2 regions of the Bacillus sp. NPDC093026 genome follow, and region 1 is predicted to be linked to the other one. Evidence: riboswitches for the same ligand, from Rfam matches in the RefSeq annotation. Region 1 holds a riboswitch; the other holds the start of a gene.
The links. A riboswitch is a leader RNA that binds a small molecule or an ion and turns the genes downstream of it on or off. The one in region 1 is predicted to bind S-adenosylmethionine.

Region 1 (7,519 bases):
GACGGTACAAGTGATGTACACTGTTTGGAATTCAAGTCCTTTTGCACGGTGTATCGTCATGAGCTGAACACCTGATTCGTCTGTTTTTTCCTTTTCTTTTGACTTCATATGTTCGGCATGTGATAGAAAGGCTTCAATCGTTTCAAAACGTTTCGCTGCTGTTTTTACATCGCGCACATCATCTGCTCCTTTTTCAAGAACACTTGTATCGTTCGCTCGCTTTTTTAAATAATCACCAAGCCCCATTTTTTGCTCGATCAAGGTCACAGCATCGGACGGCTTTAATGTCCGTAAGGTTTGGAAAAGAAGAACGATGGATTGCAACTTTTTACGCTGGAAAGGCTGGATGTCAGTTAGTTTTCCAAGTGCTTCTACCATTGAACAGTCTTCTGTGATGGTCAGCGCCTTGAGTGTGTTAAGCGTCTGTTGCTTTAAAAAGAAGATAGGAAGCAGCAGTTTTATCGCAGCGATATCATCTGCATCTTGACTTAAAGAAAGAAAAGCGAGCAGCATCCGAACAATTCGCCTACTGTAAAAGGCTTTGACGCCATTATCGGTCTGATACGGAATGGCTGATTGATGGAGCCGTTCATAAATGGCTCGTCCTCCCGTATTGGTTCGAAATAATACACAGAAGTCATTCGGTCTTGCACCGTTTGTGATTTTTTCCTGAATATCTGAAACTATCATGGTGGCCTCCTCTTCCTCGTCATATGGATAAAAGAGGATGGGAGGTGTTTTTTCAGAACGAACTGCTTTTAAGGTCTTGGCATAGCGATGCTGGTTTTTCTTAATAATGGCATCTGCACTTGCGACAATGGTATGATGAGAGCGATAATTCGCATGTAAATGAACGATATTGGCTGAAGGATAATCTTTCTTAAAATGAAGAATAAAAGCAGGATTGCTTCCCCTAAAGGCATAAATCGCTTGATCATCATCTCCTACACAATAAAGTTGTTCTGAATCTCCAGCTAAAAGCTGTATTAACTTGTATTGGACAGGATTAATATCCTGAAATTCATCCACTAAAATATACTTGAATCTTTCCTGATAGCGTTTTAAAAGATCTGGTTTTTCGGAAAGCATCTGTAAGCACGCAATGGCCATGTCGTCGAAATCAAATTGCTGATTGTCTCGTTTCTGTTTTTCATAAGATTGATAGATGGACCATATTTGTTTTTCTTTTTCGTCCTTAAGGTCAGGAAGTTCATCGGGTAAATAGGCATTTTTCCAAAAGCCGATAGATTGCAGAATATGATCTGTGGGATAGTCCTTCTCATCAAGTCCTTCCTTCATTATTGCTTTCCGAATGTACGGTTCCTTTTGCCAGTCAAACTTGATCAAGTGCTGGCCGTTCCATTTGCTAGGATTATCATGCAGCAGCATTTTATAAAAGAGACTATGAAAAGTGCCAGTGACGACTTGATTTGCTTGTGATGGATGAAGATGATATTGTGTACGCAGTCTTTCTTTCATCTCATTACTTGCTTTTGTTGTGAACGTCACCAGTAAAATATGGTGTGCAGGTATTTCTTGTTGTGAAATCAGGTATGCTGCTCTTGCAGTCAGAACCCTTGTTTTGCCACTGCCGGCACCAGCGAGCACGAGCATCGGACCGTCTGTATGGGTGACAGCTTGGAGTTGCGGCGCGCTAAAGGTGATATGAGGAAAGAGGTCAATGGTATGTGTTTTTTCATTTTCTTTTTGAAAGGCTTCACCAAGTTCAATGGTTCTTGGCTTCTGCCATTTTACAGACTCCTTTTGCTGTGAGGTGATTTGCTTGCCAGTTGGAAAACGGAAACCGCCAAGTTCCTTATAAGAAGAAGTGTCTTTTGATGTTGCTTCGGTCTCTTCTTGTTCAGCCGCTTTTTCACACACCTCTTGCTGAGAGATTTGTTTATGAATAAACGCAGGCTCTTCGTGTATATTTAATCTGAAAATGACGGGATTTCCGCAATATATACAAAATAAGTGCCCTTTTTTTCCCTCGTCATGGAGGAATTGATAATGTTCTCTCGAATATGTATGTAATGAGATTGTTTGATCATGTCGTCTTGCGCATTTCAAAAGCTAGTCCTCCAATATGTATGAAAATCTTAAAAAGAAACAAATCTAATCATAACAAATGAATCGTGTTTCAAACAGTCATAATGAGGGAATAAAAAAATAGAAGAGAAGCAAAGGAGGCGTTCTTGATGGGATATATAGCACCGATTCAGCCGGATCTGTATGTTCAATATATCAATCGTCCTGCTCCTCAGGATAAAGAAGATTATGCGAAAGTGACAAAGGTTGCGCGTACCTTTCATGACAAGATTTACAGAGATTTAGAGAGAAAAGAGGACTTAGTCACAGAAGCAGAAACAAAAGTACAGCAAAAAAAGCGGGAACGCTTTGTAAAAGATATGTTTATGGAAGAAGGAAAGGGCATTCATATCAATGTTTATATATAAATGATTGCGCTTTCTTTCAGGGCTTATGAACGATTTTACCCGACGGAAAAGCCAAGGCATCTTGATTGCCTTGGCTTTTTGTTTTTTATGAGGTAGATAATGTTTTTGTCATCTTGACATGTATGATACCCGCTTCTTCAAACGGTTCAGAAACAGCTTGATAGCCCTTTTTTTCATAGAATGGCTGGGCTTGGACTTGTGCATGCATGACAGCTTCCTGAGCACCTCGGGCAGTAGCTTCTTCCTCTAATGCCTCTAACAGCTTGCGGCCAAGTCCAAGAGAGCGAGCTTCTTTTAACACACAAATCCGTTCAAGTTTTGCCTTTGATCCTTCAATGATGCGTAGTCTAGCAGCAGCTTGCGGTTTATTGTCATCATGATAAATGACAAAGTGTATGGCTTCTTCTTCTAGTTCATCGATTTCAATATCTAATGGAACTCCTTGTTCTTTGACAAACACTTCTTTTCTTACGAAATAGGCATCTTCTCGTTGTGTTTGTGTTTGGACGACAACAGTTTTCAAAAGTCTTTAACCCTCTTCTCCTAAAATAAATGTTTCATAGACGGTCCAAGACCCGTTTTCTAATTGATATAGTAGATGGAAGCGATCCACCGTTTCTTCATGATCAATACGGCTTAGCTTTAATGTGCCAAGTACATCTGAATGCTCGTCATCTGATAATTTTTGAGCAACTGTTATATGCGGCACAAAAGCATATTCAGGCGTTCCGCTAATTGGGTCTTTATAGAGCTTCTCATTCAAAGCCGTTAATTCTTCGTTCGGTTCTACTTTCATATAAATGACGTTGTTGACAGGAGCGAATGAACTAAATTTTTTAATACGCAAGGTGATTGGAGAAGCATGCTTTGCATACTCACGTAGCGTCGATACCACTTCATCCGCTTCTAAATCTGTTAATTCAAACGGTGTTCTCAGTGTCAAATGAGGCGGTATGAGTGCATAATTCGGGTCATAACGTTTCCGGTATGAGTTCGCTATATCTTGCAATTTTTTTGATGGAAATAAAACAACTCCGTATTTCATCGTTTTCCCTCCTGATTAAGAAAGTATTTGCTATTGTTTATTATAACAAAATTCAGTTGATTAACGAATATGGCAGCATTCTTTTTAATGAAGGAGCAATGAGCGGCTGCCAAAACGTCCATTTATGATCGCCTTCAAATGTTTCAAATAAGTAATCTGCACCAGATTGTTCTAGCAGGGCCTTTAAGTCTTGGTTAGGTTTGATAAAGTCAAGCACTTGACCGTCGGTTGTTTTAACAGCTTTCTCTTCTAAACCAATTTGATGGATAATGGCGTAATGAGAAAGTGATGTTGAGCCTTTGACTGCTTTTAAGACCGAATCATCCACGTAAGGAGACTGCAAGATTAAACCTCCGAATAAAGAAGGATAGTCAATAGCAGTCATTAGTGAAATAGTGGCGCCTAGTGAATCACCAATCAACGTTCGCCCTGACCCAATTTGATAGGTTGGGTAACGGTCATCAATGTAAGGAACAAGCTCATTTGCTAAAAAGCGTTTGTAAGCGTCAAACTTTGTGCCGTCTGGATGATACATATTTCGTCTTTCAGTGACATTTCGATAAGGGATGCCAATGATAATGGAACGTTCCATTTCCTTGTTTTGCATCAATTCTTCCGATTGTCTGCCTATTTTACCTAAGCGGAAATAATCATGACCATCCTGTGCAATGATGACATGATATGTATAAAGGGGTGAGTAATTGACTGGTAAATAGATCAAAACAGTCATTTCCTCACCAAGTTCTGTTGACTGTAAGGTTTCCTCTTGAATCATTCCTATTTTCTTCACCATAATCTATTCCTCCAGCTAACCAAATTCATCACATGTGAAACGTTTCCATTCATTGTAACACGAAAAACAGCATTGTTCCTATATCCAAACATGCAATCAAATCAGTTGAAAATCCTCCTGTTATAAAATACAGAAAATTTAATTAATCGTTAGATGGCACTTGAAAAATGACATTTAATGCGTTACAGTATTAAGAATTAGAACAGACAAACAACACATTCTTATCGTGAGAGGTGGAGGGACTGGCCCTTTGAAACCTCAGCAACCGGTATGCATCACATGAAAGTGATTACCAAGGTGCTAAATCCAGCAAGCAGTTTTTTTGCTTGGAAGATAAGAGGAAGCGATTAAACCCCTTCTTCTTATGAAGAAGGGGTTTTCTGTTTTGAAATCAGATTTTTTACTTAGGATGGTGTCAAATGACAGAACATGTGGAAACGAAATTAGCGCAAATTGGAAACCGTAGTGAAGAAACAACTGGAACTGTGAGCCCTCCCATTTATCTTTCAACGGCATACAGACATAGAGGCATTGGTGAATCAACAGGTTTTGACTATATTCGAACAAAAAACCCAACAAGGCAGCTAGTAGAAGATGCGATTGCTTCACTCGAAGAGGGTACGGCCGGTTTTGCCTTCAGCTCGGGAATGGCTGCCATTCAAACGATTATGGCTCTATTTGAAAGCGGAGATGAATTAATCGTCTCCTCGGACTTATATGGCGGTACATACCGTTTGTTTGAAAATGAATGGAAAAAGTACGGTTTAAATTTTCTTTACGATGATTTTTCAGATGAAGACTGTTTACGCTCCAAATTCACGACAAAAACAAAAGCGGTCTTTATTGAAACGCCGACAAATCCACTCATGCAGGAAGCTGATATTCAAAAGGTAGCCAATATTGCAAAAGAAAATGGCGCTTTGGTCATTGTCGATAATACATTTTATACGCCAGTCTTACAAAAGCCGATTACGCTCGGAGCAGATATTGTCATCCATAGCGCAACCAAATATTTAGGCGGACACAATGATGTCCTCGCAGGTCTTGTTGTGACAAAAGGAGAGCAGTTATCTGAAGACATGTTCCAGCATCAAAATGCCATCGGAGCGGTTTTATCCCCGTTTGACTCGTGGCTTTTAATGAGAGGCATGAAAACGTTGGCCCTCAGAATACGCCAGCACGAGGCAAATGCAAAGGAGTTAGCAGACTTTTTAAAGAAGCAGCCTGAAATTCAAGATGTTCTTTATCCAGGAAAAGGTGGAATGCTTTCATTCCGTATAGCAAAAGAAGAGTGGGTCAATCCATTTTTAAAGCAGCTACAAACGATCTGTTTTGCTGAAAGTCTTGGCGGTATCGAAAGCTTTATTACGTATCCTGCCACGCAAACCCACATGGACATTCCAGAAGAGATTCGCATTGCAAACGGTGTATGTAACAAGTTGCTCCGATTCTCTGTTGGCATTGAACATGTTGATGACTTAAAAGCAGATCTCAAGCAGGCGCTATCTAAAGTAAAAGAGGAGGTACACGTCAAATGACCAACCATGATTGGACGCTAGAAACAAGACTTGTTCACAATGCTTTTAAAACAGACGGTTCAACAGGTGCAGTCAGTGTACCGATTCAGCATGCTTCAACTTTTCATCAAAGTACCTTTGATGAGTTTGGTCAATATGACTATTCCAGATCAGGTACACCAACACGCCAAGCGCTAGAGGATACAATTGCTCAATTAGAAGGGGGAGCAAAAGGTTTGGCTTTTTCCTCAGGAATGGCCGCGATTTCAACAGCCTTTCTCCTTCTGTCAAAAGGTGATCATGTGTTGGTCACAAAAGATGTGTATGGCGGAACATTCCGCATGATTACGCAAGTCCTTTCACGTTTTGGCATTGAACATACCTTTGTGGATATGACGGATTTGAATGAAGTCAAACAAGGCATTCAATCCAATACAAAGGTCATTTATATAGAAACACCTTCAAATCCAACCCTTGGCATTACGGATATCAAAGGTGTCGTTCAGCTTGCGAAGGAACATGACTGTTTGACATTTTTAGATAATACCTTCTTAACTCCGGCTCTTCAGCGTCCCTTGGACCTTGGCGTGGATGTGGTACTCCATAGTGCAACGAAATTTTTAAGCGGACATAGCGATGTGCTATCCGGACTTGCCGTTGTCAAAGACGAGAAACTAGGAGAGGAGCTATATCAGCTCCAAAATTCTTTCGGTGCAGTCCTTGGTGTTCAGGATTGCTGGCTTGTTCTAAGAGGATTAAAAACACTTCAAGTCAGATTAGAAAAAGCAAGCCAAACAGCTTTAGAACTTGCCACATTTCTAAAAGGTCATCCTGCTGTGAAAAAAGTATACTATCCAGGATTAGATGACCACCCAGGTGCACATATTCAGCGTAAGCAAGCAAGCGGAGCTGGAGCCGTTCTCTCATTTGAACTAGAAAACCAAGCAGCAGTAAAAGAACTGGTCGACAATGTCTCATTACCTGTTTTCGCTGTCAGCCTAGGCGCTGTCGAATCAATTCTCTCTTATCCAGCAAAAATGTCGCACGCGGCAATGCCAAAAGAAGAAAGAGAAAAGAGAGGGATTACCGATGGCTTACTTCGCCTAAGTGTCGGTGTCGAAAACAGTGAGGATTTAAAACGCGACTTTAAACAGGCGCTCGATCAACTAAATTCAGCCCTTGTGAATCAATAATTTGTAAAGAAACAAAGTAGCCGGCCCAAAGCCGGCTTATTAGGCTGATTTGAATAAAACCATTGACGCTCATTCGATTTAATTATATAATAGAGACTGTCAGTAACAGAAACCCCAGAACAGATTCATAACCTGATTCCGTAGCTCAGCTGGGAGAGCGCTACCTTGACAGGGTAGAGGTCGCTGGTTCGAGCCCAGTCGGAATCATCCATGGCGGTTAGAGGCGTTATATCAACGTTTCTAGCCGTTTTTTATTGCGTTGACTTAGGTGTATTAAGGCGCAGGGTAGCGGTCATACCATCGGCAAGGTAGAGCGGTATTCACCTCGATGACTTAATCGATGTGGAGGCGGTATTATGTCGGCAAATAGGACAGGCAAGCGTGTTAAAAAAGAGCGGACTTTACGGAAAACGACGAGTAATCTCGATGTTCTTTTCGTTCAGGTTAGAGGTCGCTGGTTCGAGTCCAGTCGGAATCATCTGTGAAACCCTTGCGTAGCAAAGGTTTTTTGTTTT
Region 2 (7,519 bases), on a different contig from region 1:
GTGTTTGAGCTCATGAAGGAAGGGTACCGCATTTATCCGTTAAACATTCCGCTTGAGGTGCGGAAAACGAAAGCCGGAGAAAAAACAGGAACAGCTCATGTTGAAAAACTAGAACTGACAGATAATGTAACAAAGGTGACTTACCGCCTTATTTCATTACATTCAACGAATTAAAAAAGCTGAGGATTCCCTCAGCTTTCGTCTGTTTAAACGAGTGGTCCGCCTTTTGCTTCAATATCACTTGTTGCATGGCTGAATTTTTTGAAGTTCTTTTTAAATTCATTGGCAAGGAAACGTGCTTTTTCTTGATATGCTTCAGGGTCTGCCCATGTTTTGGCTGGTTGAAGTACTTCATCTGGCACGCCAGGAATATGAAGCGGAATGTGCAATCCAAAAATGTCATCAGTGACCATTTCTGCATGGTCAAGGTCGCCTTCAATGGCTGCTTGAACCATCGCTCTTGTGTGTGCAAGGTTCATTCGTTTGCCCGACCCATAGCCGCCACCAGTCCAACCTGTATTCACAAGGAATACTTTTGCACCATGCTCATCAATTTTTTTGCCGAGCATTTCTGCATATACGTGAGCTGGAAGTGGTAAAAATGGTGAACCGAAGCAAGTTGAGAACGTTGTTTCTGGTGAAGTCACACCACGTTCCGTTCCTGCTAGTTTACTAGTATAACCGCTTAAGAAATGATACATTGCTTGTTCTTTTGTTAGCCGGCTGATTGGAGGCAAGACGCCAAATGCATCAGCCGTTAAAAAGACAATAGCGGATGGATGACCTGCGATACTTGGTTTGACGATATTATCAATCATTTCGATTGGATAAGCAGCACGTGTATTTTCAGTAAAGAACGTGTTATCATAATCAGCTTCGCGCGTTTCTTCATCGAGCACAACATTTTCAAGGACTGAACCGAAGCGGATTGCCTTGTGAATTTGTGGTTCTTTTTCTTCACTTAAGTTCACACATTTTGCATAACACCCGCCTTCGATATTAAAGACACCTGTTCCAGACCAGCCATGCTCATCGTCACCGATCAACTTGCGGCTTGCACTTGCGGAAAGGGTGGTTTTCCCAGTACCAGAAAGACCAAAGAATAATGCAACATCACCTTCTTGACCAACGTTTGCTGAGCAGTGCATGGAAAGAATATCTTGTTCAGGAAGCAGATAGTTCATCACAGAGAAAATCGATTTCTTCATTTCACCCGCATATTCAGTTCCACCAATTAGAATCGTCCGTTTTTCAAAAGAGACGATAATAAAGGTTTCAGAGTTTGTTCCATCTCTTTCAGGGTCTGCTTTAAAGTGAGGTGCAGATAAGATGGTAAAAGGCTTCTCATTTGATGATGGTGTAGAACCGTCCGGTCTGATAAAAAGTTGTTTTGCAAATAGGTTATGCCATGCAAATTCGTTTACAACTGTAATCGGCATGCGGTATCGTTTGTCAGCGCCGGCAAACCCTTCAAATACAAATAGTTCATCACGTTCTCTTAAGTATGACACAACCTTTGTATATAAACGATCAAATGCGTCCTTGGAGATAGGCTGGTTCACATGACCCCAATCGATTTTATGCTCAGAGCTTTCTTCTTTTACGATAAATTTATCTTTAGGAGAACGTCCAGTATACGCACCTGTTGTGGCTCGGACAGCTCCTGTTGATGTTAAAACGCCTTCATTGCGTGCCAAAATCTTTTCAACAAGCTTCGGAACAGATAAATTTTGATGCGTATTTTCTAATGAGAGCAATGACTGCAAATCTTCTTTTAAATCCACTGAGTTCATAAAAAACCCTTCCTTTACCGTTGAATTTGTTTGTTTTGATTAGTATAACACATTGATAATAATAGTCTATACTATTTAGATATTTTTGTGTGTGTTTTTTCATTTCTGCCATGAAAATATGCTTTTTGGTCAAGCTAATAAAGAGGAGAGATAATTCTTTAGAAGCATTGACAGCATAGAAGGGTTAAGATAAGATATTTTATTGAACGGATACTCTTATCCCGAGTTGGTGGAGGGACAGGCCCGATGAAGCCCAGCAACCGGTTTCTTATAACAAAGGCATGAACATGCTGAGAAACCAAGGTGCTAACCTGATGCAAGGTACAAGAACACCTTGAGCGATAAGAGTGAAAGGCATGCAGATATCAGACCCTTTCCTCGCATTGAAGGAAATGGTTTTTTTATTTTTGGGATATCATATGTACAAATTGCCAATAACATCTCTAATATAAACGTTTTTCTATAAGAGGGAACGAGTTCCGTATCATATGAAGGCCCCATCTTGGGAGGATGTGGTCTTGTACAGGAGGAATTGCCATTATGAGTCAAAATCGTCGTTTATTTACTTCAGAATCAGTAACAGAAGGACATCCAGATAAAATCTGTGATCAAATTTCAGACAGCATTTTAGATGAAATTTTAAAGAAAGATCCAAATGCACGTGTTGCTTGTGAAACTTCTGTCACAACCGGTCTCGTATTAGTAAGCGGTGAGATTACAACATCTACCTATGTTGATATTCCAAAGACAGTACGTGACACCATTAAGGAAATTGGCTACACACGTGCGAAATATGGTTTTGATGCGGAAACATGTGCGGTTCTTACATCAATTGATGAACAGTCAGCTGACATTGCACAAGGCGTAGACAAAGCGCTTGAAGCACGTGAAGGAACAATGACTGAAGAAGAAATTGATGCGATCGGTGCAGGTGACCAAGGGCTAATGTTTGGTTTTGCAAACAATGAAACAGAAGAGCTGATGCCGCTACCAATTTCACTAGCACATAAATTATCTCGCCGCTTAACTGAAGTGCGCAAGGATGGAACGCTTTCATACCTTCGTCCTGACGGAAAAACACAAGTAACAGTTGAATATGATGAACAAAACAAACCAGCTCGCATTGACACAGTCGTCATCTCTACACAGCATGCACCAGAAGTGACGCTTGAACAAATTCAAAGCGACTTGAAAGAGCATGTCATCCGCCCTGTGGTTCCAAGTGAATTGATGGATGAAAATACGAAATACTTTATTAATCCAACAGGTCGTTTCGTTATCGGCGGACCTCAAGGTGATGCTGGTTTAACTGGACGGAAAATCATCGTGGATACGTATGGCGGTTACGCTCGTCATGGCGGCGGCGCTTTCTCAGGTAAAGATGCAACGAAGGTTGACCGTTCTGCAGCATACGCTGCTCGTTATGTAGCGAAAAACATTGTAGCAGCTGGACTTGCAGAATCTTGTGAAGTGCAACTTGCCTATGCCATTGGTGTAGCTCAGCCTGTGTCCATTTCTATTGATACGTTCGGAACAGGAAAAGCTTCTGAAGAGAAGTTAATTGAAGTGGTTCGTGCAAACTTTGATCTGCGTCCGGCTGGCATTATCAAAATGCTTGATCTGCGCCGTCCTATTTATAAACAAACGGCTGCATACGGACATTTTGGCCGACACGATTTAGATCTACCATGGGAAAAAACAGATAAGGCCGACACGCTTCGCAAGGAAGCATTAGGACTATAACAACATATTAAACCGCTTATTTTAAGCGGTTTTCCTTTTGGTGAAAAAAATTCAACAAAAAGTTTGAAAATGTGAAACGAAATGAGTCAAAAGACTGTCTAATTATAGGTCTACTATTAAGAAATAACATAATGTGGAGGCAATAATATGTGTGGGTTTGTTGGTGTATTGAATCACCGTCCATTGTCCGAAACGACAGAACAGGAAGAGTTAATTCAACAAATGAATCGCCTCATCGTTCATCGTGGTCCGGATGATGAGGGATACTATCATGATGAGCATGTAGGATTTGGATTTAGACGTTTAAGTATTATAGATGTGGAACATGGAAAGCAGCCGCTTTCTTATGAAGATGAGAAGTATTGGATTATTTTTAACGGAGAGATTTACAATTATGTGGAGTTAAAGGAAGAGCTTGTGAAAATGGGCTATACATTCAGTACAGATTCTGATACTGAAGTGCTTCTTGCTACATATCGTCATTATAAAGAAGAAGCGGCTTCTAAGCTTCGTGGAATGTTTGCGTTTCTCATTTGGGATAAAGAAGCGCAGCTACTATATGGCGCAAGAGATCCTTTTGGAATTAAACCACTTTATTTTACACAAATGGATGATCGAGTGTACTTTGCTTCTGAACGCAAAAGCCTTATGGCTGTAAATGAGAACATTTTATTTGATGAGACAGCCTTGCAGCAATATATGTCTTTCCAATTTGTTCCTGAGCCAAATACACTTGATCAAAAAGTGCAAAAAGTAGAGCCGGGTCATCAGTTTACATTGCGTCCTGGTCAAGAAATTCAATTTAAAACATACTGGAAAGTCCAATTCAAGCCTGAACAAACACAAGAGCAAAAATTAATAGAAGAAGTAAGAGATGCCATCTATGATTCTGTGAAAGTGCATATGAGAAGTGATGTACCTGTTGGTTCATTCCTATCAGGCGGTATCGATTCTTCTTTCATTGTGTCTGTTGCAAAGGAATTTCACCCTGAGCTGAAAACGTTCTCTGTTGGCTTCCAGCAAGATGGTTTCAGTGAGGTTGATGTGGCAAAGGAAACAGCCGATAAGCTCGGTTTGCAAAATTTTAGTGCAGTCATTTCCCCAGAGGAATATATGAACGAGCTTCCAAAGATTGTTTGGCACTTGGATGATCCTTTAGCTGATCCAGCGGCGATTCCGCTTTATTTCGTTGCAAAAGAAGCGAAAAAACAAGTGACAGTTGTTCTATCTGGTGAGGGAGCAGACGAGCTATTCGGTGGATACAATATTTACCGCGAGCCGCTTTCCTTAAAACCATTTGAATCTGTTCCATCTATGCTGAAAAAGCTACTTCTTCGTTTGGCGCGTTTGATGCCAGAAGGAATGAAAGGAAAAAGCTTCATCATCCGTGGTTGTACACCATTAGAAGAGCGTTATATCGGAAATGCGAAAATCTTTGAAGAGCCAGTGAAGAAAAACCTGTTAAAACAATATGATCCAAACGTAACGTATCGTGATGTCACAAAGACATACTTCGAGGAAAGTGCGGGATACAGTGATATTAACAAAATGCAATATGTTGATATCCATACTTGGATGCGCGGTGACATATTGCTAAAAGCAGATAAGATGACCATGGCCAATTCTCTTGAGCTTCGTGTTCCGTTTCTGGATAAGGTTGTATTTGAAGCGGCTTCTAAAATTCCTGAAGAGCTCAAAACGAAAGATGGCACAACTAAATACTTGTTGCGTAAAGCAGCAGAGGGTATTGTACCAGATCATGTGTTAAATCGTAAAAAACTAGGATTCCCTGTACCAATTCGTCATTGGCTGAAAAATGAAATGAATGCTTGGGCGAAAGATATCATTCAAAATAGTCAAACAGATGAGTATATTAACAAAGAATATGTACTTGATCTATTAAATGAACATTGTGCTGGTAAAGCAGATCATAGCCGTAAGATTTGGACGGTCTTAATCTTTATGATCTGGTACAGCATATATGTAGAGCGCAGTATTGACCCTGAACAGTTGAATCATCAACCAAAAGAAGTCATTTTTAGTTCATGAAAAAGGTTTTCAGCTATGTGCTGAAAACCTTTTTTGTCATGATAGAAAGTTTAAATCAGGGTAAAATAACAAGCGGTACATAGTTATTGCTTAATATCCTGAAAAAAACATGATAAAGTGAAGATAACAGCATTGTCTTAGCGGGATAAAAGGGAACGATAATATTGTCCTTTTTCTACATATTCTCTACGGATACGATCCATATCCTGAATGTCTTCGTCTGTTAATGTGCGAACGACTTTGGCTGGACGACCAAAAGCGAGTGTACCGTTTGGGATGACCTTTCCTTGCGGGACAAGACTGCCTGCACCGATAAAGGCTCCTTCACCAATTTCCGCTCCATCGAGAATGATCGATCCCATACCAATGAGGGCATTTTTTCGAATGATTGAGCTATGTAATGTGACTTGGTGTCCAATTGTAGCACCATCTTCAATAAGAAGTGGTTTTCCAGGGCTTTGATGCAGACAGGACAAGTCTTGAATATTGACGTTTTTTCCGATTCTCACAGGAGCGACATCGCCTCTGATGACAGTTTGGAACCAAATGCTTGAATATTCTCCGATTGTGACATCGCCAGTAATAATGGTGTTATCTGCTACAAAGACCGATTCATGAATCTCAGGTGTAAATTGATGATATGGATAAATCACTTTTTCGACTTCCTTTCTTAATACAACTTTTGTGAGGTGTTTACTTTGTGGACTTGGCATGCTGAAAGACCAGTTGGTACAATTGTGATTGTACATGGTGCAAGTGAATATCATGGCCGCTATAAATGGTTAATTGAAATGTGGCGGAATGCGGGCTATCATGTCGTGATGGGTGACCTGCCTGGGCAAGGGACAACTACAAGGGCCAGAGGCCATATTCGCTCATTTCAAGAATACATTGACACAGTAGATGAGTGGATGGAACATGCGAAGTCATTCAGACTTCCAACTTTTTTACTTGGTCATAGCATGGGTGGACTCATTTCGATTGAGTGGGTCAAGCAGTATACCCATACGAAGATTGATGGACTTATTTTATCATCACCTTGTTTAGGTCTGCAATTTAAACCAAAGAAACTGATGGATTTAGCTTCAAAAGGATTAAATGTGCTGGCACCGTCTTTTAAGGTGGAGTCTGGGCTATCCATAGAGCTTGCGACGCGTAATCAGGCAGTGATTGAAGCAGATTCTAATGACTCTCTTTATGTCACAAAAGTCTCTGTTAGATGGTATCGGGAACTTGTGAAAAACATTGATGCTGCCATGCAACCGACGAATGCCTTCCGGTCTATTCCGCTGCTTTTAATGCAGGCGGGTGATGACAAGATTGTTGATAAGACAAGGGTCATTAAATGGTTTAATGGCATTGAATCATTGAATAAATCATACCGTGAATGGGAAGGGCTGTATCACGAAATTTTTAATGAGCCTGAACGAGAAGATGTGTTTAAAGCGGCAAGAGCCTTTACAGATCAATATATTTCATTGTGAGCTTTAAGTTGGGGGTGGATTGATTTGTCAGTACCAGAGCGTCCTTTTGCACTGATGACAAAGGTTTATAAGGATATTTTTCCGCTCGTTCATCAGGAGCTTAAAAAGTGGCGAGCTCATGCAGAAACGATTGAAAACGAAGAACTAAGAACTCAGGCACTAGCGAGCATTGCGAGTAAAACATTTCACTGTGAAGGAGGAGGTATTCTATCTCTTTTAGCAGGTGAAGAAAAAGAGACGTGTGTTAAATTCATTGTGGCGTATCAAACCATTAGTGACTATTTAGATAACTTGTGTGACCGCAGTACTTCCCTTGATCCTGCTGATTTTCATATGCTGCATCAAGCGATGAGAGATGCGCTTGATATCCATGCAGAGCTGAAACCGTATTATCAATATCGAAATGATCAAGAGGATCATGATTATTTACATTCCCTTGTCCGTACATGT

Region 2: it holds a riboswitch for S-adenosylmethionine, as region 1 does, so the genes downstream of both, metK (methionine adenosyltransferase) here and ACIQCE_RS03440 (methionine biosynthesis PLP-dependent protein) in region 1, are expected to answer to the same signal.

What each region holds. Positions count from the first base shown of each region.
Region 1 covers NZ_JBIVPN010000001.1:675,728-683,246, reverse strand. The annotation lists gene ACIQCE_RS03465 (ATP-dependent helicase) at 1-2,070, opposite strand, end outside; gene ACIQCE_RS03460 (hypothetical protein) at 2,199-2,456, shown strand; gene ACIQCE_RS03455 (GNAT family N-acetyltransferase) at 2,542-2,979, opposite strand; gene ACIQCE_RS03450 (YjcG family protein) at 2,986-3,501, opposite strand; gene ACIQCE_RS03445 (esterase family protein) at 3,554-4,294, opposite strand; SAM riboswitch class I at 4,513-4,634, shown strand; gene ACIQCE_RS03440 (methionine biosynthesis PLP-dependent protein) at 4,714-5,832, shown strand; gene metC (cystathionine beta-lyase) at 5,829-7,004, shown strand; tRNA gene ACIQCE_RS03430 (tRNA-Val) at 7,139-7,211, shown strand.
Region 2 covers NZ_JBIVPN010000004.1:186,910-194,428, reverse strand. The annotation lists gene ACIQCE_RS11735 (DUF2584 domain-containing protein) at 1-174, shown strand, start outside; gene pckA (phosphoenolpyruvate carboxykinase (ATP)) at 207-1,793, opposite strand; SAM riboswitch class I at 2,007-2,141, shown strand; gene metK (methionine adenosyltransferase) at 2,334-3,536, shown strand; gene asnB (asparagine synthase (glutamine-hydrolyzing)) at 3,684-5,585, shown strand; gene ACIQCE_RS11715 (gamma carbonic anhydrase) at 5,723-6,238, opposite strand; gene ACIQCE_RS11710 (alpha/beta hydrolase) at 6,284-7,069, shown strand; gene ACIQCE_RS11705 (tetraprenyl-beta-curcumene synthase family protein) at 7,094-7,519, shown strand, end outside.